Regions from separate parts of the Caulobacter sp. GW821-FHT12D05 genome, predicted to be linked through region 2. Evidence: predicted binding sites of a transcription regulator. Region 2 holds the regulator's gene; the other holds the start of a gene.
The links. The regulator LexA, encoded in region 2, represses DNA repair genes until DNA is damaged. The targets are predictions, from matches to a motif close to ATGTTCNCNANNTGTTCT.

Region 1: a site for LexA is predicted at 9,134-9,151, ahead of AC1RRR_RS18225 (ImuA family protein). Genes of this name have one in related genera too.

Annotation. Positions count from the first base shown of each region.
Region 1 is NZ_JBXAQO010000004.1:46,821-58,315, forward strand. It holds gene AC1RRR_RS18205 (TonB-dependent receptor) at 1-2,254, opposite strand, end outside; gene cytX (putative hydroxymethylpyrimidine transporter CytX) at 2,413-3,684, shown strand; gene AC1RRR_RS18215 (error-prone DNA polymerase) at 3,661-6,927, opposite strand; gene AC1RRR_RS18220 (Y-family DNA polymerase) at 6,900-8,435, opposite strand; gene AC1RRR_RS18225 (ImuA family protein) at 8,350-9,123, opposite strand; gene AC1RRR_RS18230 (acetyl-CoA carboxylase family protein) at 9,237-11,495, shown strand, end outside.
Region 2 is NZ_JBXAQO010000001.1:1,013,271-1,024,765, forward strand. It holds gene AC1RRR_RS04370 (peptidyl-prolyl cis-trans isomerase) at 18-1,979, shown strand; gene trpE (anthranilate synthase component I) at 1,979-3,514, shown strand; gene AC1RRR_RS04380 (hypothetical protein) at 3,543-3,749, opposite strand; gene AC1RRR_RS04385 (anthranilate synthase component II) at 3,865-4,461, shown strand; gene trpD (anthranilate phosphoribosyltransferase) at 4,464-5,489, shown strand; gene trpC (indole-3-glycerol phosphate synthase TrpC) at 5,486-6,274, shown strand; gene AC1RRR_RS04400 (lysophospholipid acyltransferase family protein) at 6,361-6,927, shown strand; gene lepB (signal peptidase I) at 6,990-7,781, shown strand; gene AC1RRR_RS04410 (class I SAM-dependent methyltransferase) at 7,832-8,617, shown strand; gene lexA (transcriptional repressor LexA) at 8,789-9,496, shown strand; gene AC1RRR_RS04420 (isocitrate lyase/PEP mutase family protein) at 9,566-10,321, opposite strand; gene AC1RRR_RS04425 (ComEC/Rec2 family competence protein) at 10,352-11,495, opposite strand, start outside.

The sequences.
Region 1 (11,495 bases), on a different contig from region 2:
CCTTGGCCAGGGCCTTGTTCGCGCCCAGGTCCACGGTGCTCATCAGGATCAGGACCGGCAGGGTCGAGAACCGCAGGTCCTGGCCCCGCGCGCCGCCATCGACGCGTGTTGGACTGCGCCAGAAGCCCGCCGCGGTGAAGGTGTAGCCCGGCAGGCCCAGATTGACCGACAGGTTGATCTCGTGACGCGGCGAAGCGTTGAACTGGCCCAGCGACGCGCCCTTCAGCTTGTCCAGCGGGGCCATGCCCTCGCGGATCGTCACCGCGTCGCGCAGTCGCCAGCGGTCGTTCAGCGCGATGAACACCGACTTCGGCCCGGTCCCGGGCTTAGGCCCGCCCCAGCGCCGGATATAGGTCACCCGCGAGCGCAGGTCCTCGGTGTCGGCATGGGCGAAGTTGACGGACCGCGTGTCGATGGCCGTCAGCCGACCTTGGGCGTCACGGGTGAAGCGGCTGGGAAAGGCCGCCTCCAGCTCGGCCGAAGCGGCGGGAAACCCGGCAATCGGATCATCTATCCGTGTACGGACGTAGTTGCTCGACAGCCGCAGATCGCGCGTCTCGAACGGCTTGTAGTTGACGCCCAGCTTGACCAGTTGCCGGCTGTCGGACCGCAGGTTCGGGTTGCCGCCCGAGGTCAGGGTGACGAACGCCGTCTGGCCGGTGGCGTAGTCATAGACCGGCGTGGCGGCGGTCTGCTGGACGGGGTCGTTCAGCTGCTGGGGCGTCGGCTCGCCCTCCTCCCAGCCATAGTCGGCCGAGACGTTCAGGCGCTTCATCGGCGTCCAGTTCACCCCGCCGCCGGCCGTCAGCAGGCCGCCGATGTCGGAGAACTGCTCGTACTGGCCGTTGGCGTTCAGTGACAGCTTGCCCAGGAAGGCCAGCGGTCCGGCCTTGTCGACCAGCGGCGTATCGAGACTGGCCTGCAGCGTGGCGCGATCGCGGGTCAGGACCTGGTCGACACGCACGCCCGAGCGAACGCTCTCGGAATCGAACCGGCGATGATCGGCGCCCAGACGGACCGTGGCCCGCATGCGCCCCGCCGGCAGGCCGGCCAGGGTGCCGTTCAGGGTCATGTCCAGCTTGGCGCTGGTGGCCACGGAGTCGGCGGTGTCGCGCGGGGCGTAGCGGATCAGGCCGTCCGGGATCGCTCCGACAGGATCGACCTCGCCCGCCGCCACGGCCGCGCGCAGGGCGCTGGTGTCCAGGCCCCGTCCGATCCGCGAGGCGCTCTCGCTGCGGTCGACGCCGCCATCCAAGTTCCAGCGCCAGTGCGTCTTGCGGCCCGACAGGCCGGCGACCACCCCGACCTTGCGGGTGTCGTTGCGCACCTTAAGGGCCTCGGGCGCGTCGATGTAGCGATAGATGTCGAGGTCGCCAGGCGGATCCAGCGCCACGCCCGGCAAGCCGCGGAACCTGACGCTGCTGCCGATCTGCAAGTCGCCGCCCAGCGTCGCGATGGTTCCGCCACGCAAGGGGCGGGTGTGGGTCACCTCCAGCTTGGCCTGCTCAGTGCGCGGCAGCAGGGTGCGGGCGGCGGTCAGGTCGCCGCCGACGACCTGGTCGGCCAGGGCCTCGGCGCTGCCGGCCACGGGCGTGCGGACCACGCCGCGCTCGTCCTCGAACAATGGCGAGTCACGATGATAACGCGCCGTCGCCAGGGTTCGTCCCTCGCCCTGCACCTTGAACAGGTTGACCAACTGGTCGCTCGACGCCCGGCCGCCCTCGACCAGCCACTGGCCCTCGTTGGTCACGGTGGTGGCGTTGAAGCGCTTCTTCAGGATGACGTTCATGACCAACTGGTCGGCGCGATAGCCGTGGGTCAGGGCCTCTTCCTCGCGCAGCGGCGCGATGCGCAGGATCGCCTCGGTCGGGATATCGCTCATATTGCCGGTCGTGCGCTGGCCGTTGATCAGGATGATCGGCGGCTCGTCGCTGCGTCCCCGGGCATTGGCCAGGACCGGCGCCAGCTTGGCGATCAAATCGCCCAGCGTATTGGCCCCCAGGGTGCGGATGGCCTCCTCGTCCAGTTCCAGCTCCGGTTCCAGCAGGCCTTCGGTGTCGCCGGGCTTGGCGCCTTCGATGGTCAGGGGGTCCAGCTCGTTGCGCTCGCGCCGGCACTTGGCCTTGGCGGCCTCGCCCTCGACCTCGTCGCAAGACACCGGTGTCTCACGCGGCGCTGCCGGGACCGGGTCGGGCGCGGCGTCCAAGGCCATCGCGGCCGCCAGGCCGCCCAGCGCCAACAGGCTCAAGTCCATCGCATCCCCCTAAGCCACCCCCGTGGCCTCAACCCCAAGAGCGCACCCGCAACCAGACATTGATTCGGCTGAATGGTGACGCTTTCACGGCCGGCGCGACACAGCTTGGCCATAAACCCGCAATTCGCGTGGGCGCCGGTCAGCTGCTAAACGGGGCCATGGCTCAGCTCGACGACACCTATGATCCCCTAACGCCCGTGCCGGCAGAGCGTCGCGCCTTTACGGCCCGCGACGCCTTTTCGCTGTGGTTCAGCCTGGGGATCGGCCTGCTGGTCCTGCAGGCCGGCGCCTTCCTGGTGCCGGGGCTCAGCCTGGGCGCGGCCCTGGCGGCGATCGTCACGGGCTCGGTGCTGGGCGCCCTGCTGCTGGCCGCCGCCGGCGTGGTCGGGGCCGATACCGGCCTGTCGTCGATGGGCGCCCTGCGCCTGACCCTGGGCGCGGGCGGCGCGACCGTCCCGACGGTGCTGAACGCCGTGCAGCTGGTTGGCTGGGGCGCGTTCGAGATCATCGCCATGCGCGACGCCGCCGACGCCCTGGCCAAGCAGACCTTCGGCCTGTCCAACCCGATGATCTGGACCCTGGTGTTTGGATTGCTGGCCACCTGGCTGGCCATCGTCGGACCCCTGTCGTTCGTCCGCCGCTTCCTGCGCGCCTATGGCCTGTGGCTGCTGCTGGCCGGCGCGGGCTGGCTGAGCTGGCGCCTCCTGGCCGAGCACGACCTGGCCGCCCTCTTCGCCAAGGCCGGGACCGGCGAGATGAGCTTCGGCGCCGGCGTCGACCTGGTCATCGCCATGCCGCTGTCGTGGCTGCCGCTGATCGCCGACTACACGCGGTTTGGTCGCACGAGCGGCGGCATGTTCAAGGGCAGCGCCCTGGGCTACCTGCTGGCCAATATCTGGTTCATGGGTCTGGGCGCGGCCTATGCCCTGGCGTCAGGCGGCGGCGACGGCCTGCTGCTGACCGCCCTGGCCGCCAGCGGCGGCGGGATCGCGCTGTTCCTGATCGTCATCGACGAGACCGACAACACCTTCGCCGACATCCACTCGGCCGCCATCTCGACCGCCACCCTGGTCCCGGCCAAGCCCGCCAACCTGGCGCTGATCTTCGGCGGCCTGTGCACCACCATCGCCCTGTTCGCGCCGCTGGCCCGCTATGAGGGTTTCCTGCTGCTGATCGGCTCGGTCTTCGCGCCGCTGTTCGGCGTGCTGCTGACCGACCATTTCGTGATCCGCCGCCGCGCGACGATCGTGGCGTCCGGCGGCGTCCGCCTGCCCGCCCTGCTGGCCTGGGCCGCCGGCGTCGCCGCCTACCAGGCCTTGAGCCGCCTGCTCCCCGACCTGGGCGCGACCCTGCCCAGCTTCATCGTGGCGGGGGCGGTGTATTGGGGGCTGCGGCGGGTGTGGCTATCAGTGAAAGTCCCGGCTGCGTAGCAGCCGCCCCGACACCTTCTGGCGCACACGCGGAGCCGGCGCGCCGGGTTCGTCCCTCAGGGTCGACAGGTGCGCCGACAGGTCGGTGAAGCCTTCGGCCACCACGTGGATGACGTTCTCGGCCCGCTGCACCCGGCCGTGGATAACCAGGAACGAGGCGGTCATCACCACATTGCGGTCGGCCTCGAAGCGGTCCTTCCAGACGACCGCATTCGCAACGCCCGTCTCGTCCTCCAGGGTCACGAACACCACGCCCTTGGCCGTGCCCGGCCGCTGGCGGATCAGGACCAGGCCCGCCACCGACACCTTGGTCCCATCCTTCACCGTCAGCAGCTCTTCAGCCGTGACCACCCCGCGCCGCGCCAGCATCGGTCGGTAGAAGCCCACCGGATGGGCCTTCAACGACAGGCTGGTGGTGCGGTAGTCCTCGGCCACCTCCTGCGGGCTGCCCATGGCCGGCAGGGCGACCTTGTCCTCGAACAGCGGCAACCCGGCCAGCAGCGGCGCCTGCACGGGCGCCTTGTGCTCGCCCTTCAGCCCCTTCACGGCCCACAGCGCCTCGCGGCGGGTGAGGCCGACCGAGGCGAAGGCGTCGGCCTCGGCCAAGAGCTCGAGCGCGCGCTGCGGCACGCCGCCCTGGGCGAACTCGGCGGGCGTGCGGGCGCCTTCGGCGCGGGCTTTCAACAGCGGCGCGATGTCGCCCTTCTCCTTCAGCCCCTTGATCTGGCGGAAGCCGAGGCGGACGGCCTTCCAGCGGTGGCTGTTGGCGTAGTCGGCGATCTTGTCTTCGCGGATGCGCGGCGCGCGGAAGCCCGCTGTCATCGGCTCCAACGTACAGTCCCAGACACTGGCCATGATGTCGGGCGGCAGCACCTCGACCCCGTGCTCGCGCGCATCCCGGACCAATTGCGCTGGCTGATAGAACCCCATCGGCTGCGAGTTGATCAGCGCCGCGCAGAACACGTTCGGCCATGCCCATTTGATCCAGGCCGAAATGTAGACCAGCTTGGCGAAGCTGGCAGCGTGGCTCTCCGGAAAGCCGTAGTGGCCAAAGCCCTCGATCTGCTTGAAGCAGCGCTCGGCGAAGTCACGCTCGTAGCCGCGCGAGGTCATGCCATCGATGAACCGCCCCCGGTATTCATCGGGCGTGCCGAGGTTGCGGAAGGTGGCCATGGCCTTGCGCAGGCCGTCGGCCTCATCCGGCGTGAACCTGGCCGCCTCGATCGCCAGGCTCATCGCCTGTTCCTGGAAGAGCGGCACGCCGTAGGTGTTGCCGAGGATCTGCTCCAGCTCGTCCGGCTCACCGTGTTCCGGCGAGGGCGCCGGCATCTCGGCCTTCTCGATCCCGTTCCGCCGCTTCAGATACGGATGCACCATATCACCCTGGATCGGACCGGGCCGGACGATCGCCACCTCGATGACCAGGTCGTAGAAGCGGCGGGGCCTCAGCCTCGGCAGCATCGACATCTGCGCCCGGCTCTCGACCTGGAAGACGCCCACGCTGTCGGCCTTGCACAGCATGTCGTAGACGCCCGGCAGTTCGACAGGAACGTCGGCCAGGTCAACGATCTCCTGGTCATGGTCATTCCGCAGCATGCCGAAGGCCCGCTGGATCGCCGTCAGCATGCCCAGGGCCAGGACGTCGACCTTCATCAGGCCCAGGCTGTCGATGTCGTCCTTGTCCCACTCGATGAAGGTGCGGTCTTCCATGGCCGCATTGCCGATCGGCACGGTCTCGTCCAGGCGACGCTTGGTCAGGACGAAGCCGCCGACGTGTTGCGACAGGTGGCGCGGGAAGCCCATCAGCTCGGTGGCCATGGCCACGGCGCGGGCGATCTCCGGCGCCTCGGGATCCAGGCCCGCATTGCGCAGGTGCTCCTCGGGCAGGCCTGAACCCCAACTGCCCCAGACCGTTCCGGCCAGCAGGTTGGTGACGTCCTCGGTCAAGCCCAAGGCCTTGCCGACATCGCGGATGGCGCTGCGCGGGCGGTAGTGGATCACCGTCCCGCAGATGGCGGCATATTCCCGGCCGTAGCGGCGGTAGACGTACTGCATGACGTCCTCGCGCCGCTCGTGCTCGAAATCGACGTCGATGTCGGGCGGCTCGCCACGGTTCTCGGAGATGAAGCGGGTGAACAGCAGCCGGTGCTCGGTCGGGTCGATCGCGGTCACGCCCAGGCAGAAGCAGACCGAGGAATTGGCCGCCGAGCCCCGCCCCTGGCACAGGATGCCCATGCTGCGCGCCTCGCGCACGATGTCGTGCACGGTGATGAAGTAGTTGGGGTAGTCCATCTTGGCGATCAGCCGCAGCTCTTCCTTGAGCTGGGCGGCCACCTTGTCGGGCACGCCGCTGGGATAGCGCCAAGCGGCGCCGCTCCAGGTGAGGTCGGTCAGGTGCTGCATCGCTGTCTTGCCGGGCGGCACCGGTTCGTCGGGATATTCCTCGTCGAGTTGGCCCAGGTCGAAGCCGATCCGTTCGACGATCTCGATCGTCCGTTCGACCGCGCGCGGCCAGCGCTCGAAGAGGCGCGCCATCTCCGCCGGCGCCTTGATGTGACGCTCGGCATTGGCCTCAAGCCGAAAGCCCGCCTCCTGGATCGTGCAGTGCTCGCGAACACAGGTGATCACGTCCTGCAGCGGTCGTCGCTCGGGGCCGTGATAGAGCACGTCATTGGTGGCGACCATCGGCGCGCCGGTCGCGCGCCCCAGGGCGTCTAGATGTGAGAGACGCTTCAGGTCCTGGGCGGCGTAGGCGCGGGCGCCCGCCAGCCACGACCGTCCCCGCAGATCGCCGGCCATGCGCGCAAGGTCGCGCTTGAAGGCTTCATCCAGCATCTTCGGCGGGATGATCAGGCCCAGCTGGCCATCCGAATGGTCCAGGAAATCCTGCCAGGACAGATGGCACTCGCCCTTCGGAGCCCGGCGTTGGCCAACGGTCAGCAAGCGCGTCAAACGGCCGAAGGCTTCCCGATCCGACGGGTAGCAGAGCAGGCTGGGCGTGCCGTCCATGAAGTCCAGCCGACAGCCCGTCAGGACGCGGAAGTTGCGCTTCTTGGCCGCCGCCCAGCCTCGCACGACGCCCGCCAGGCTGTTGCGATCGGCGATGCCGATGGCGGCGAGGCCCAGGGCTTCGCCCGCGATCGCCAGCTCTTCCGCGTGCGAGGCGCCGCGCAGGAACGAGAAGTTCGTGGTGGCCTGCAGCTCGGCATAGGCGCTCATCCGAACAGCCCATGGATCCACCATTTCGGCGCTTCCGCCTCGCCGAACAGCCCTTGCCGATAGATCCAGAACCGGCCGCCGACGTCGTCCTCGACCCGGTAGTAATCGCGGATCTTGCCAGGGCCGGTGTCTTCCTCGCCGACGCCGGCGCGCCACCATTCCTGGCCGATGCGCTCGGGGCCTTCGGCGCGACGGACGCGGTGGGCGCGGCCGCGCCAGGTGAACTGCATCGGGGGGTCATCGGGCAGCTTGGCGATGGCGGTGATGGCCTCCGGGCGCTTGAACAGGCGCACGGGGCGTGGACGGTCGGGATCCCATTTCGCGCTGGCCGGGGGATCGAGCGGGGCGTTGCGGATCACCGAGCGCTCGGGAACGTGGCTTTCGAATGGGTCGGCGCGCCACACGCGGTTCTCGCCCAGGCGGTTGACCAGGCGGTCGATCAGCGGGGCCAGGGTCTCGTCCAGGGTCGCGTCGGCATCGGCGTCGAGACGCTCCTGGGCGGCGGCCAGGGGCTCGACCGCCCAGGCGTGGACGGTGACGACCTCGATGCCGAAGCCGGGGTCGACCTTGTCCAGCTTGGGAACGATCAGCTTGGTCAGCCGCCGGGCGTCGCGGCCGATCCGGGCCAGGCCCGCGCGCACCGGATAGGCCTTGCCGTCCAGGCGATGGAACACGACCTCGAAACGCTTGGCGCCGCGCCCCTCGGCTTCCAGGCGCTGGCAGATCAGGGCCAGGGCGTCGCCGGCCACGCGAGCCAGGTCCTCGGGCGCGCTGATTGGCTCGAAGAAGGCCAGGCGGTCGGACCAGGGCGTGGCCGGGCGGCGGAAGGTCAGGGCCTCGGCGGCCATGCCTAGCGCCTGGTCGAGACGCAAGGTCGTCGCCAGGCCAAACCGCTTGGCCAGCTGGGCGCGCGGCAGGGCGAAGAGCTGGCCGACGCGGTGCAAACCCAGGCGCGGCAGCTGGGCCTCGGCGGCGTCCTCCAGGCGAAGGGCCGCGACCGGCAGGCCTTCGATCGCGGCGCGTTGCTGCCTCGGCTGGGCGATGGCGAGGTCGTCGCCGTAGCGCGCCAAGGCCCAGGCCGCGCCGGGCGTGTCGGCGATCGCCGCCCGCGCCGGCACGCCCCAGCGCGCCAGCCTGCCGACGAGGTCGACCAGCATGGTCTCCTCGTCGCCCCACAGGTGGTCGGTCCCGGTGATGTCCAGGAACAGGCCGTCGGTCCCGTCGATGGCCACGGCCGGCGAGAACCGCACGCACCAGTCACACAGGGCCTCCAGCGCCACGCGGTCGGCGGCCGGGTCGTGGTCGAAGGTGACCAGGGTCGGGACCAGGGCCATGGCGTCGGCGGCCTTCTGGTCGGCGGACAGGCCCAGGGCGCGCGCCCTGTCGTCTACAGCGGCGAGGCGGCGGGTCCCGTGCTCGGAGACCAGTAGGGCGAAGGGAGGCGCCTCAGCCGACCAGTCGTAGTCCGGGTTCCGTCGGCGCCACGTCGTGATCGGCCAGTTGGGACACCAGACGGAAAGGATGCGGGCCATAGCCGGCCTCCTGTGCTTCCAAGATCCAAGCGCCCGAGCGTCCGCCCCGGCAGCGTTCCAGTTCGACCCGCCAGCGTGGCGGACCCAGGCCGATATCGTCGGCCGGCGGGGTCGGCGAAGGCCCGATCCGCCAGCGGCTGAACGAAGCCGAGCCGGAGGCGGCTGTCTTCCTGGCCCCGCCGTAGGGTCTTCGGTGCAGCAGCACCCCGAAACCACCGCGCTTCTCGCAGGCCAGCTGCAAGCGGCGGCCGGCGGTCAGGTCGGGCGCCTCGGCCTCGCCGACCGCGGCGGCGACGCCCTGGGTGGACAGGGCGTCCTCCAGCACCGACAGGGTCTCGGCCTCGTCGCGGGTGCGGACCTGGATCAGCCGTTCGGCCGGAAAGCCGAGGCCAAACAGGCCCGGCGCGAACAGGTCGCTGCGCCGGGCGACCCAGACAATCGCCCCGGTCTTCACCAGCGGTCGCAGCAAGAGACCGACGAAGGCGGCCGTCGCCGCGCCCGTCTCGTCCTGCAGCCCCGCGCCCGTCACCTCATGCCAGCCCCCCAGCGGCAGGCCACCGCCCGGAAAGCAGCCGTCGATGGCCGGGTCCCCGAACGGCAGAACCGGAGTCGGAGTCCGAGTCCCCGCTTGGATCGCGGCGATCTGGCCTCTCAGGGCCGCAAGACGCGCCTCGCGCGATCCGGCCATTCCCAACTCCTTGTTCTACTTTTGTTCTGATCTTTCGTGCTTGGAGAGTCAAGCGGGTCGGGCGAAGGTGCGTCAAACGGCCGTATGAAGCCCGCTCATTTCGGGGAACCCGCATGCCCTTGTCCCGCGTCCTGATCGCCAACCGTGGCGAGATCGCCGTCCGCATCGCCCGCGCGGCGGCGGAGGCCGGGGTCGAGAGCGTGATGGTCCATGCGCAGGGCGATACGGCCCACGTAGCCGGCCGCGCGGTCGCCCTGCCCGGCGCGGGCGCGCGGGCCTATCTGGACATCGTCGCGATCGTGGACGCGGCCAAGGCGGAGGGCTGCGACGCCCTGCATCCCGGCTACGGCTTCCTGTCGGAGAACCCCGCCCTGGCGCGCGCCTGCGCCGAGGGCGGGATCGTCTTCATCGGTCCGTCGGCGGAGCATCTGGAGACCTTCGGCGACAAGGCTTTGGCGCGGGCGTTAGCCGCGGAGCGCAGCGTTCCGCTAATCCCGGGCACAGGCGCGATCTCGCTGGAGGACGCGCGGGCGTTCCAGGCCGAACACGGCGCGATCATGCTGAAGGCTCGGGCGGGTGGTGGCGGACGTGGCATGCGGGCCGTGCGCGATCCCAGCGAACTGGACGCCGCCTTCGCCGCCTGCCAGCGCGAAGCCGAAGCGGCGTTCGGCGACGGCGGGCTCTATGCCGAAAAGCTGGTCGAACAGGCGCGGCATATCGAGGTGCAGATCGCCGGCGACGGGGCTCGTGTGCTGGCCATCGGCGACCGCGACTGCTCGCTGCAACGCCGGAACCAGAAGCTGGTCGAGATCGCTCCGGCGGTCTTGTCCGAGGCGCTGCGGACGCAGCTGTGGAAGCATGCCGAAGCGCTGTGCGCCGGCTATCGCGGCCTGGCCACGGTCGAGTTCCTGGTCGAGGGCGACCAACCGTACTTTCTGGAGGTCAATCCGCGCCTGCAGGTCGAGCACACGGTGACCGAGGAGGTCACGGGCCTGGACCTGGTGCGGCTGCAGTTCGACCTGGCGGCGGGCAAGCCTCTGGACCTGGAGGCCCCACCGGCCTTCGGCGTCGCCATCCAGGCGCGGATCAATGCCGAGACCCTGACCGCCGACGGCCAGGTGAAGCCGTCCAACGGGACGATCGGCGCCTGGAGCCCGCCGGGCGGCCCGGGGGTGCGGGTCGATGCGGGCGTCGGGGCCGGAACCACGGTCGGGGCGGCCTATGACAGCCTGCTGGCCAAGGTGATCGCGCGCGGGCGGACCTATGCCGAGGCCTCGGCGCGGCTCGACCGGGCGCTGGCGGAGTTCCAGATCACGGGCGTGGCGACCACCGCGCCGCTAATCCGGGCGATCTTGAACACTGCGGTACCAAAAGCCGCAGTGTTTACGACACGCTTCATCGAGGACCATGCGGCCGAACTGGTCGCCGGCCTTCCGACGCAGGACGCGCAGGCGTTTGAGACCCTCGACGGCTCGGTCGCCGTGGTCGCACCGCTGTCGGCCACGGTCGGCTCGATCTCAGTCAATGAAGGCGACCTCGTCCACCCCGGTCAGGCGTTGGCGGTGCTGGAGGCGATGAAGATGGAGCACCTCGTCCACGCCACGTCCGGCGGCCGCGTACTGAAGATCGCCGCCGAGCCCGGCGCCACCGTCGCCGAGGGCCAGCCGCTGGTGTTCCTGGAACCGATGGAGGTCGCCGGCGGCGAGGCCGTCGAAGCGGTCGCCGAGGACCTCGACGCCATCCGTCCCGACCTGGCCGAAGTCATCGCCCGCCACCGCTACACCCTGGACGAGGCCCGCCCCGACGCCGTCGCCAAGCGCCGCAAGACCGGCCATCGCACGGCGCGGGAGAACATCGACGACCTGGTCGATCCCGGCAGCTTCCTGGAATACGGCGCCCTGGCCATCGCGGCCCAGAAGCGGCGGCGCTCGGTCGAGGACCTGATCGCCAGCACCCCGGCCGACGGGCTGATCACGGGCGTCGGCAGCGTCAACGGCGCGCTCTTCCCGCCCGACAAGGCGCGGACGGCGGCCCTGGCCTACGACTTCACGGTCCTGGCCGGCACGCAGGGCGCGATGAACCACCGCAAGTCCGACCGGCTGATGAGCGTCATCGCCGACCAACGCCTGCCCGTCGTATGGTTTGCCGAGGGCGGCGGCGGGCGGCCCGGCGACACCGACACCACGGCGGTGGCGGGGCTGGACGTGCCGACGTTCCGCAGCTTCGCCCAGCTGTCGGGCCTGGTCCCCAAGATCGCCATCGTCGCCGGCCGCTGCTTCGCCGGCAACGCCGCGATCGCCGGCCTGTCGGAGATCATCATCGCCACGCGCGACAGCAATCTGGGCATGGGCGGGCCGGCGATGATCGAGGGC
Region 2 (11,495 bases):
AGAAGGTTTTCGATCGCATGCTCGCCGGTTTCCGCTCCTTCGCCAAATCGCCGTTCGCGGTGCTGCTGTTTGGCCTGCTGATCGTCAGCTTCGCCATCTTCGGCATCAGCGACGTGTTCAAGGGCCCGCAAGGCTCGGGCGTCATCAGCGCCGGTTCGCGCACGATGTCCGCCCAGGACTTCAAGGCGCGCTTCGACAACTATCGCAAGGCGATGGAACAGCGCGGCGGTGAAGCCATCACCCCGGACATCGCCGTTGAGCGCGGCATCGACCGCCAGATCGTCCAGGAGCTGACGCTGCAGGAATCGATCGCCGCCGCGATCCAGAAGATGGGCGTCAAACCGTCGGACAAGCTGGTCGGCGACATCGTCCACCAGCAGATGAGCGCCCTGCCGCCCGGCCAGCGTCCGTTCAGCCCGATCACCGGCAAGTTCGACCAGCAGGCCTATGCCGCGCTGCTGGCCCAGAACGGCCTGACGCCGCCGGTCTACGAGGCCTCGCTGCGCGACGAGATCGCCAACGCCCACTTCTTCTCGGCCGTGGCCGACGGCCTGAAGGCTCCGCGCATCTATGCCGCCCTGCAAGGCGCCTATCTGCTGGAAGCCCGCGACGTCGCCGCCTTCGCCGTGAACCCGGCCTCGGTGGAGCGCCCCGCCCCGCCGACCGACGCCCAGCTGACCGCCTTCATGAAAGAAAACGCCGAGCGCCTGACGCGTCCGGAAACCCGCGTGCTGTCGATCATGCGCGTCAGCGCCAAGGCCCTGGAGCCGACCGTCACCGTCGATCAGGCCGCCGTGCAGAAGGCCTTCGACTTCCGCAAGGACAGCCTGGCCAAGCCGGAAACCCGCTCGCTGATCCAGATCGCCGCTCCGGACGCCAAGGCGGCCGCCACGATCTCCGACCGCCTGAAGAAGGGCGAGGATCCGGTCGCCGTGGCCAAGGCCTACGGCAAGACCCCGCTGGTCCTGGTCGACAAGCCCAAGACCGCCGTGCCCGACCGCAAGGTCGCCGACGCCGCCTTCACCCTGGCCGCCGGCCAGGTCAGCGCGCCGATCGCCGGTGAGCTGGGCGTCTCGGTGATCAAGATCACCAAGGTCACCCCGGGCGTCGTGGCCACGCTGGAAAGCGTCCGCCCGCAGATCGAGGCCGAGGTTCGCGCCCAGGCCGCCCAGAGCAAGGCCTATGACCAGACCCAGGCCTACCAGGACGCCCACGACGCCGGCGCTGATCTGATCGCCGCCGCCACCAAGGCCGGCGCCATGGTCGCCACGACCGCGCCGCTGACCGCCCAGGGTACGGACCCTGTCGGCCAACCGGCCCCCGGCCTGACCCCGGACATCATCAAGACCGCCTTCGGCCTGTCGCAAGGCGGCGAGAGCGAACTGGTCGAGCTGGGCAAGGGCGAATACTACGCCGTGAAGGTCGAGAAGATTAATCCGGCCGCCATGCCGCCGCTGGCCGAGGTCAAGCCGCAGCTGACCGCCATCTGGCTGAACCAGGAGATGGGCAAGCGTCTGAAGGTCAAGGCCGACGCCCTGGCCGCCCGCGTCAAGAAGGGCGAGAGCCTGGACGCCGTCGCCGCCTCGGCCCAGTCGAACGTCCAGAAGGTCGCCGGCCTGTCGCGCCAGAACGCTCGCCAGCACATGGGCCTGGGCCAGGAATTCCTGGGCGCGGCCTTCTCGGCCAAGTCGGGCGAAACCTTCGTGGCCCGCGCCGGCCAGCAGGGCGAGGCCTATGTCGTCGCCAAGCTGGAAGGCGTGAAGGCCGCCCCGTCGGCTCAAGTGGCGCAGATCGCGGCCATGACCCAGCAGCAGACGGCCGGCGGCCTGATGCGCGACCTGGGCGAGGCTTCGCGCAACGCCGCCAAGGTCCAACTGAAGACCAAGAGCAACCTGACCCTGGCGCGCCAGGCCATCGGCGTCGACACCGACGCCCTGGCCAAGGCCGACGCCGCCAAGGCCGGAAAGAAAGCCGAGTAATGAGTCTGGAACCCGCGTTCGACGCCTTTTCGGAAGCCTATGATTCCGGACGGCAGCAGGTCGTCTGGACCCGTCTGATCGACGATCTCGAGACCCCGGTCTCGGCCTATCTGAAGATCGCCCAGACGCGTCCCTACAGCTTCCTGTTCGAGAGCGTCGAAGGCGGGACCTGGCGCGGTCGCTACTCGATCGTGACCATGAACCCGGACCTGGTGTGGCGCTGCCGCGGCGACCAGGCCGAGATCGCGGAAGGCGACGACATCGCCGCTGGCCGCTACACGCCCCAGCCGGGCGGCGCGCTGGACAGCCTTCGTGACCTGGTCGCGCGTTCGCGCATGGACCTGCCCAAGGGCCTGCCGCCCATGGCCGCCGGCGTGTTCGGCGCCCTGGGCTATGACCTAGTGCGCCTGGTCGAGCGCCTGCCCGACATCAACGAGGACACGCTGGGCCTGCCGGACGGGATCATGACCCGCCCGCAGATCGTGGCCATCTTCGACGCCATCGCCCAGGAAATCATCCTGACGACGGCCGTGCGGCCCCAGGCCGGCGTCTCGGCGCAAGACGCTTACGCCGCCGCCCGGACGCGGATCGAGACCGTCATGGCCGACCTGCATCGTCCGCTCGGTCACGACGCGCCGCGTCCCGCCCGCGATCCGATGGAGTTCACGACCCCGGTCAGCCGCGCCGACTACGCCGACGTGGTCGCCAAGGCCAAGGACTACATCGCCGCCGGCGACATCTTCCAGGTCGTGGCCAGTCACCGCTTCCGTGCGCCCTTCGACCTGCCGCCGTTCGCCCTGTACCGCTCGCTGCGCCGGACCAACCCGTCGCCGTTCCTGTTCTTCCTGAACCTGGACGGCTTCAACCTGGTGGGCTCCAGCCCTGAGATCTTGGTCCGCCTGCGCGACAACAAGATCACCATCCGGCCGATCGCCGGCACCCGTCCGCGCGGCGCCACGCCCGAGCAGGACGCGGCGCTGGAAGCCGAGCTGCTGGCCGATCCCAAGGAACGCGCCGAGCACCTGATGCTACTGGATCTGGGCCGCAACGACGTCGGCCGCGTGGCCATGCTCAACCACCAGGGCCGCAACGCGCCTGCTGAGCGCCCGAAAGGCCCGAACGTCCGCGTGACTGAGAGCTTCAAGATCGAGCGCTACAGCCACGTCATGCACATCGTCTCGAACGTCGAGGGCACGGCGCCCGACGGCGTCGATCCGGTCGACGTGCTGATGGCCGCCCTGCCCGCAGGTACCCTCTCGGGCGCGCCCAAGGTGCGGGCCATGGAGATCATCGACGAGCTGGAAGTCGAAAAGCGCGGCATCGGCTATGCCGGCGCGGTCGGCTACTTCGGCGCCGACGGCTCGGTCGACACCTGCATCGTGCTGCGCACGGCGCTGGTCAAGGACGGCATGATGTACGTCCAGGCCGGCGGCGGCATCGTCGCCGACAGCGATCCGGACGCCGAGTACGACGAGACCCTGCACAAGTCCCGCGCCCTCAAGCGCGCGGCCGAGGAAGCCTGGCGATTCAGCTGAGCCTTAGGGCTGCTCTACCGCTTAAGGACTAGTCGCCCAGGCGATCGTCCGGGAGGTGCTGAGTGACCGCCGGCGGCGCCAGCACCATCACCGTGGCGAAGGCCAGCGCACAGATCGCGGCGAAGGCCGCGGCGGCCAGCACCGGCGCCATCTTCTGGATGCGCGTCTTCGGCCGCAGCAGAGCGCGGACATAGGCGACGGCGACAGGGTCCAGGGCGGAATCACGCGGGTCCATGCCCATATGATGCTTGAGACCGCGTCCGCTGTAACCGTAACTGAAAGCCGCGCGCGAAAATGCCGCTACACAAAGGGCTCGCGCAGGCTAGAACCGACCTCCGAAAGGCGGCGTCATGATCCTCGTCATCGATAACTACGACAGCTTCACCTACAACCTCGTGCACTATCTGAACGAGCTGGGGGCCGAGACGGTCGTCTACCGCAACGACGCGCTGACCGTGCAGGAGGCCCTGGGCCTGGCGCCGGCCGCCGTCCTGCTGTCGCCTGGCCCCAAGGCCCCGGACCAGGCCGGCATCTGCCTGCCGCTGCTGCAGGCCGCGCCCGAGGGCCTGCCGATCCTGGGCGTCTGCCTGGGCCACCAGGCCATTGGACAGGCCTATGGCGGCGAGGTGATCCGCGCCAAGGCCGTGATGCACGGCAAGGTCAGCAAGGTCCGCCACGACGACAAGGGCATCTTCAAGGGCCTGCCCAACCCGTTCACCGCCACGCGCTACCACTCGCTGGCCGTCCGCCGCGAAGACTTGCCGCCCGAGCTGGAGGTCACCGCCTGGACCGACGACGGCGAGATCATGGGCGTGCAGCACAAGACCCGTCCGGTGTTCGGCGTCCAGTTCCACCCGGAATCGATCGCCACCGAGGGCGGCCACCAGATGCTGGCCAACTTCATGGACCTGGCGAACGTCAAGCGCGACGCGCAGATCTGGGTCTAGCCATGTCCGACGCTTTCAAGCCGCTGCTGGCCAAGCTGGCCGACGGCCAGACCCTGGGCGACGATGACGCCGAGGTGTTCTTCGCCGCCTGCCTGCGCGGCGAGCCCACCCCGGCCCAAGTGGCCGCCGCCGTCACCGCCATGCGCCTGCGTGGCGAGACGGTGGGCGAGATCGCCGCCTGCGCCCGCGCCATGCGCCGCGCCGCCGTGCAGCTGGAGCATCCGTACGACGTCATCGACGTCTGCGGCACCGGCGGTGATGGCCTGCACACGCTGAACATCTCCACGGCCGTCGGTTTCGTGGCCGCCGGCGGGGGCCTGAAGGTCGCCAAGCACGGCAACCGCGCCATCACGTCCAAGTCCGGCACCGCCGACGTCCTGACCGCCCTGGGCGTCAATATCGACGCCACGCGCGAGCAGCAGCGCCAAGCGCTGGACGAAGCCGGCATCTGCTTCCTGTTCGCCCAGGCTCATCACGGGGCGATGAAACACGTGTCGCCGATCCGCCAGCAGCTGGGCTTCCGCACCATCTTCAACCTGCTGGGCCCGCTGACCAATCCGGCTGGCGCCAAGCGGCAGGTGGTCGGGGTCTCGGCCCCGCGCTTCGTCGAGCCGATCGCCAAGGCCCTGGGCGCGCTGGGCGCCGAGCGCGCCTGGTCGGTGCACGGCTCGGGCATGGACGAGCTGACCACCACCGGCGAGACCGAGGTCGCCGAGTGGCGCGACGGCCGCATCCACCTGTTCACGATCACGCCCGAGGCCGTCGGTCTGCCGCGCGCTTCGCTGGCCGACATCACCGGCGGTGATCCCGACTTCAACGCCGCTGCCCTCACCCGTCTGTTCGACGGTGAAAAGGGCGCCTATCGCGACATCGTGCTGCTGAACGCCGCCGCCGCCTTCCTGGTCGCCGACAAGGTCGAGACCCTGGTCGAAGGCATCGAACTGGCCGCCGACGTCATCGACGAAGGCCGCGCCAAGGCCGCCCTCGCCGGCCTGGTGGCCGCCACCAATTCGGAAGTACCCGCGTGACCGACATCCTCGCCAAGATCGCCGCCTACAAGCTTGAGGAGGTCGTCGACCGCAAGCGTCGCCGCACCCTGGGCGCGCTCGAGAACGCCGCCCGCAACGCCTCGTCGCCGCGCGGCTTCAAGCAGGCCCTGATCGCCGGCCACGCGCCCGGCAAGCTGTCCCTGATCGCCGAGATCAAAAAGGCCTCGCCGTCCAAGGGCCTGATTCGCGCCGACTTCGACCCGCCGGCCCTGGCCCGCAACTACGAGGCCGGCGGCGCGTCGTGTCTCTCCGTGCTCACGGATGGCCCCAGCTTCCAGGGCGCCGACGCCTATCTGATCGACGCCCGCGCGGCCGTCAGCCTGCCCTGCATCCGCAAGGACTTTCTGGTGGATCCCTGGCAGGTGGCCGAGAGCCGCGCCCTGGGCGCTGACGCTATCCTGGTCATCCTGGCCATGATCGACGACGTCCTGGCCGCCGAGCTGATGAGCGAAGCCAAGCGCCTGGGTATGGACGCCCTGGTGGAAGTCCACGATGAGGCCGAGATGGAGCGCGCCGGCGCCCTGGGCTCTGACCTGGTGGGCATCAACAACCGCGACCTGAAGAGCTTCGTCGTCGACCTGGCCGTCACCGAACGCCTCCAGGCCCTCGCACCGAAGGACGCCCTGCTGGTCACCGAAAGCGGCATCTTCACCCACGACGACGTCGTGCGGATGGAAGCTACCGGCGCCAAGGCCATGCTCGTGGGCGAAAGCCTGATGCGCCAAGCCGACGTCACGGCGGCCACGCGCGCTCTGCTCGGCTGACGGATCGGGTACGCGCCGTCTGGCGTTTTCTGCCTCGCCCGCCCACAGTCACCTCAACAAGAACACTGCCGCGCGAGGAAACGCGAATGCATTGGCTCGCCCGCGTGGTGAATTGGTCCCTCGTCGCCTTTTTCAAGCGGGAGGGCTGGACGATCGAGGGCTCGGCCCCGACGACCACCCGCAAGTTCGTGATCATCGCCGCGCCGCACACCAGCAACTGGGACTTCGTCTATTTCCTGGGCGCGGCCGACGCGCTGAACCTGAAGCTCAGCTTCATGGGCAAGGCCTCGCTGTTCCGCTGGCCGTTCGAGCGGCTGATGAAGGACCTGGGCGGCGTGCCGATCGACCGCTCCCAGTCGCGCGACACGGTCCAGGCCATGGCCGACGAGTTCGCCCGCCGCGACGAGTTCATGCTGACGATCGCGCCCGAGGGCACGCGCGGCAAGGCCAGCGGCTGGAAGACCGGCTTCTACAACATCGCCCTGAAGGCCGGCGTGCCGATGGTGCCCGGCTTCATGGACTACAAGCGCAAGGTGGTGGGCCTGGGCCCGGCGATGATGCCCAGCGGCGACTACGAGACGGACTTGGCGGCGCTGGCGGCGTTCTATGCGCCGGTCACGCCCAGGCATCCGGAGCTGAAGACCGTTCTCTAGGGCGCCACGATTTAGCCAAGCTCGCCGCCCTAACCTTAGCTTGAGCAAGCAAAGGAACGGCGATGCGCAAGTGGACTGAAGGCCTGATCGAAGCCGCCAAGACGGCCGCCATCGTGCTGGTGGTGTTCCTGATCCCGCGCACGGTCTTCTGCCAGCCGTTCACGATCCCGTCGGAGTCGATGCAGCCGACGCTGATGGTCGGCGACTACATCCTGGTCTCCAAATATCCGTACGGGGTCAGCCGCCACTCGATCCCGCTGAGCCCGCCCGTGGGCCACGGACGCCTGCTGGGCCAGGCGCCCGAGCGCGGCGACATCGTGGTGTTCAAGAAGCCCAGCGACGGCCGCACCGACGTGATCAAGCGTGTCATCGGCTTGCCCGGCGACCGCATCCAGATGAGCGGCGGCGTGGTGCGCATCAACGGCGCACCGGTGACCCAGACCCTGACCGGAATTGACGCCGACGGCTCGCCCGGCGCCTGGCCGATCCCGGTACGTCACCTGCGCGAGACCCTGCCCAACGGCCGCACCTACGCCACCAACAGCTTCGGGGCCGAGACCCAGGCCGCCAACACCGGCGTCTACACCGTCCCGGCTGGCTGTTACTTCGTGATGGGCGACAATCGCGACAACTCGCTGGACAGCCGCTTCAACCCCGGTTCGACGCCCAAGGGCTATGCCTCGTGCGCCTGGGACGTGGCCCGCGACGCCGACCTGCCGCCGGAGCTGGGCATGGGCTTCATCCCCGCCGAGAACCTGGTCGGCCGCGCCGAGCGGATCCTGTTCTCGTGGACCGGCCACGGCCTGCGCCTGGACCGCACCTTCAAGGCTCTGCCCGCCCCCAAGGTTGGCTGAGCCCGCAACCGTCGTTAGGGTCCGCGCCAGTTCGAGTTTGAGGGAATCGGATGCGGGCCTTTCTGTCCAAGCTGCGTCGCGTCTTTTCGCCCGCCCTGCCCGCTGCCGACGCCGTGGCCGCCCCGCAAGAGCTCTGGCATCTGGTCGGCGCCGCTGACGCCGACTACGTGCGTGTCGGCCAACAGTTCAAGCAGCTGTTCATCGACGCGGGCCTGCAGCCGCACCACGCCATCCTCGACGTCGGCTGCGGCATCGGCCGCGCGGCGGCGCCGCTGGTCGACTATCTGGACGAGACCGGTCGTTATGCCGGCTTCGACGTCATGGCCCAGGCCATCGACTGGTGCCGGGCCAATATCGCCGTCGGCGACCCGCGCTTCCAATTCACCCACGCCGACATGCACAGCGACCGGTACAATCCGGAAGGCTCGCAGCCGGCCAGCCGTTTCGTCTTCCCCTATCCGGACGCCAGTTTCGACTTCGTCTGGTTGGGCTCGGTGTTCACCCACCTGCTGGCCGCCGACCAGGCCCAGTTCGCCCGCGAGATCGCCCGGGTCCTGAAGCCCGGCGGGACCAGCGTCATCTCCTGGTACCTGATCGACGACGAGGCCCGCGCCAACACCGGCGATGGCCAGATCGCCTTCGACTTCGTCCACGCCCTGGACGGCTGCTGGACGGCCAACCCGGACATGCCCGAGGACACGATCGCCTACGACCTGGCCTCCATCCTGGCGCAATACGAGGCCTTGGGCCTGGACGTGCTCAACGTCGCCCTCGGCGAATGGCGTCGCCAGCCGATGCAGGACCAGGACATCATCGTAGCCCGCAAGCGCGCCTGAAAGCTTTCGTTAAGCTTTTGATTCTGGTCGACATTTACCCTATCGGCCAAGCTAGCCCTTGATTTTCCTCGCCTTTCTCCGGCGAACGACGCTCGACTTGACTTTAACGCGGAACGCCTAGAGAACATTCGAAAGGTTTGCGGTTTGTTCCGCGCTCCAATCGAGGTCGTCATGCTCACCCGCAAGCAGCACGAACTGCTGATGTTCATCCACGAACGGATCAAGGAGACCGGCGTCTCCCCGTCCTTCGACGAGATGAAGGAGGCCCTCGATCTGGCGTCCAAGTCGGGCATCCACCGGCTGATCACGGCCCTGGAAGAGCGCGGCTTCATCCGTCGCCTGGCCCACCGGGCCCGGGCGCTGGAGGTGGTGAAGCTGCCGCAGCAGGCCACGACGGCCGCCCCGCCCAAGGGCCGTGGCGCGTTCCGCCCGCAGGTGTTTGAAGGCGGCGGTTCGCCCTCGCCCGCGCCGGCTGCATCCTCGGCGCCCGCCAATGACAGCCGCGAACTGCCGATCCTGGGCAAGATCGCCGCCGGCACGCCGATCGACGCCATCCAGCACGAGCGCGAGCGCCTGCCGGTGCCCGAGGCCATGCTGGGCAATGGCGAGCACTATGTCCTTGAGGTGCAGGGCGACTCGATGATCGAGGCCGGCATCCTCGACGGCGACTACGTCATCATCAAGAAGGGCGACACCGCCACCTCGGGCGAGATCGTCGTCGCCCTGGTCGGCGAGGAAGCCACGCTGAAGCGCCTGCGCAAGAAGGGCGGCTCGATCGCCCTGGAAGCCGCCAACCCCAAGTACGAGACCCGCATCTTCGGCCCCGACCAGGTCGAGGTGCAGGGCAAGCTGGTGGGCCTGATCCGCCGGTATCACTAGGCCCCGCCCTAGCGATTAGAGATTTGGCCCCGACCTCAGCGAGGATCGGGGCCTTTTCGTATCTGGGGCCTAGAGACGCCCCTCCTCCGCCAGGCGCTTTGCCGCCTTGTCAAAGCCAGCCCAAGCCGCGGCGGCGAGCGAAGCGCCCGTGCTGACCCGGCGTACGCCCAGCGCGCCCAGGCTCTCGACCGACATGTCCGAGCCCCAGAACAGGACATTGACCGGTTTGGGGGCCACGGCCTGGACGATGGCGCGAATTTCGTCGGGATCGGTCACCGCCGGAGCGTACAGGCAGTCCGCGCCGGCCTCGGCATAGGCCTTCAGCCGCTCGATCGTCGGGGCCAGGTCACGATTGCCGCGCAGATAACCCTCGGTGCGGCCGACCAGGATCACGTCCTGGCCCGAGGCGTCGATGGCGGCGCGGGCGGCCTTCAGGCGTTCGAGGGCCACCGGCAGGTCGTAGAGCGCCGAGCCCGACCAGTCTTCGATCGACAGGCCCGCGACGCCGGCCTCGATGGCCAGGGTGACGCTCTCGCCCACGCCTTCGGCTGTGTCGGAGAAGCCCGCCTCGAAGTCGGCGTTCACCGGCAGGTCGGTGGCGGCGCACAGCTGGCGCAGGTGCTCGATCACCTCGTCGCGCGTGATCTGGCCGTCGTCCTTGCCCAGAGCCCAGGCCGCGCCGGCGCTGGTCGAGGCCAGGGCCTTGAAGCCCAGCTTCTGCAACCGCTTGGCGCTGCCGGCGTCCCAGGGGTTGGGCAAGGCGAAGCAGCCCTCGGCATGCAGGGCGCGGAAAGCAGCGCGGCGGGCGGCGAACGGGTTGGACATCACGGATCCTCCAGAAGGTCGGCGCGAGGCTTAGCCGTCCCTCGTGACATCAGGTGTCAGCAGGCGAGACCAAGGCCGATCGCCGCGCAACGGCTGAGCCCAGACGATGCGCCAGCCGTCGGGGCGACGATAGAGCTCGGCGGCCCCGCCCCGCGCGAAATCCTCGGCTGTCAGCAGCACCGCGTCGGCGCACAAAGGCGGTATCCGCGTGGGTGCGGGACCTCGGATCACCACCACCTCGCTGGCCACGCACATGCCCGATAACGTCTCGGCGTCGGGTGTCCTGCGGCTCCAGGCCAGGGACAGCCGCACCGGCGCGCCCAGGGCCGGCGCGCAGACCCGCTTGTCGCAGGCATAGAGGCTCCAGGTCGCCGGTTCGAGGCCGCGCCGCCGCGCCCACAGCTCGGCCCCGAACCGCTTGGCGTCGGTGCGCAGCAGCACCGCCGCGTCTCCCGAGCGCACGGCGGCCGTCGCGCCGTCAGCAGCGATCCAGGCGTCCGGCGGCGTAGGCCGAGGCCACAGGGCGACCGCCAGGGCCAAGGGCGCGCCGATCCAGCGCAGGCGGCCCTTCCACAGGCATAGGATCATCAGGCCCAGGAAGGCGACCACCAGCACCTGCGGCGGCGCGCTGGCCACGATCCTCTGCGCCCCGTGGGCGTCGGCGAAGCCGTTGGCGATCCCGACCATGGCGTCGATGCCCCACCCGGCCACGGCCAGGAATGGCGCGCCCAGGCCGAACGGCTCGAGCAAGGTGCCGATGGCCAGGAACGGCATGATCACGAACGACGACAGCGGCGCGACCGCCAAGTTGGCCGGCAAACCCCAGACGGCGACGCGGTTGAAATGCTGCATGGCGAACGGCGCGGTGGCCAGGCCCGCCACCAGGCTGGCCGCGACCGAGGCGGCCACCCAGACGATTCCCGCCTGTGGCCAGCGGATCCACCACGGGGTCGAGATCTCCTTCACCGGACGGGGCCAGGCCTCGGCCAAGGCCACCAGGGCGGCGGTGGCGGCGAACGACATCTGGAAGCCCGGCTCGCCGGCCGTTTCGGGCTTCATCGCCAGGATCACCAGCGCCGCCACCGCCAGCCCGTGCAGGGTGATGGCTCGGCGGTCGAACAGGATGGCCAGGAACGCCACGCTGGCCGTGATCGCCGCCCGCTCGGCCGGCGGC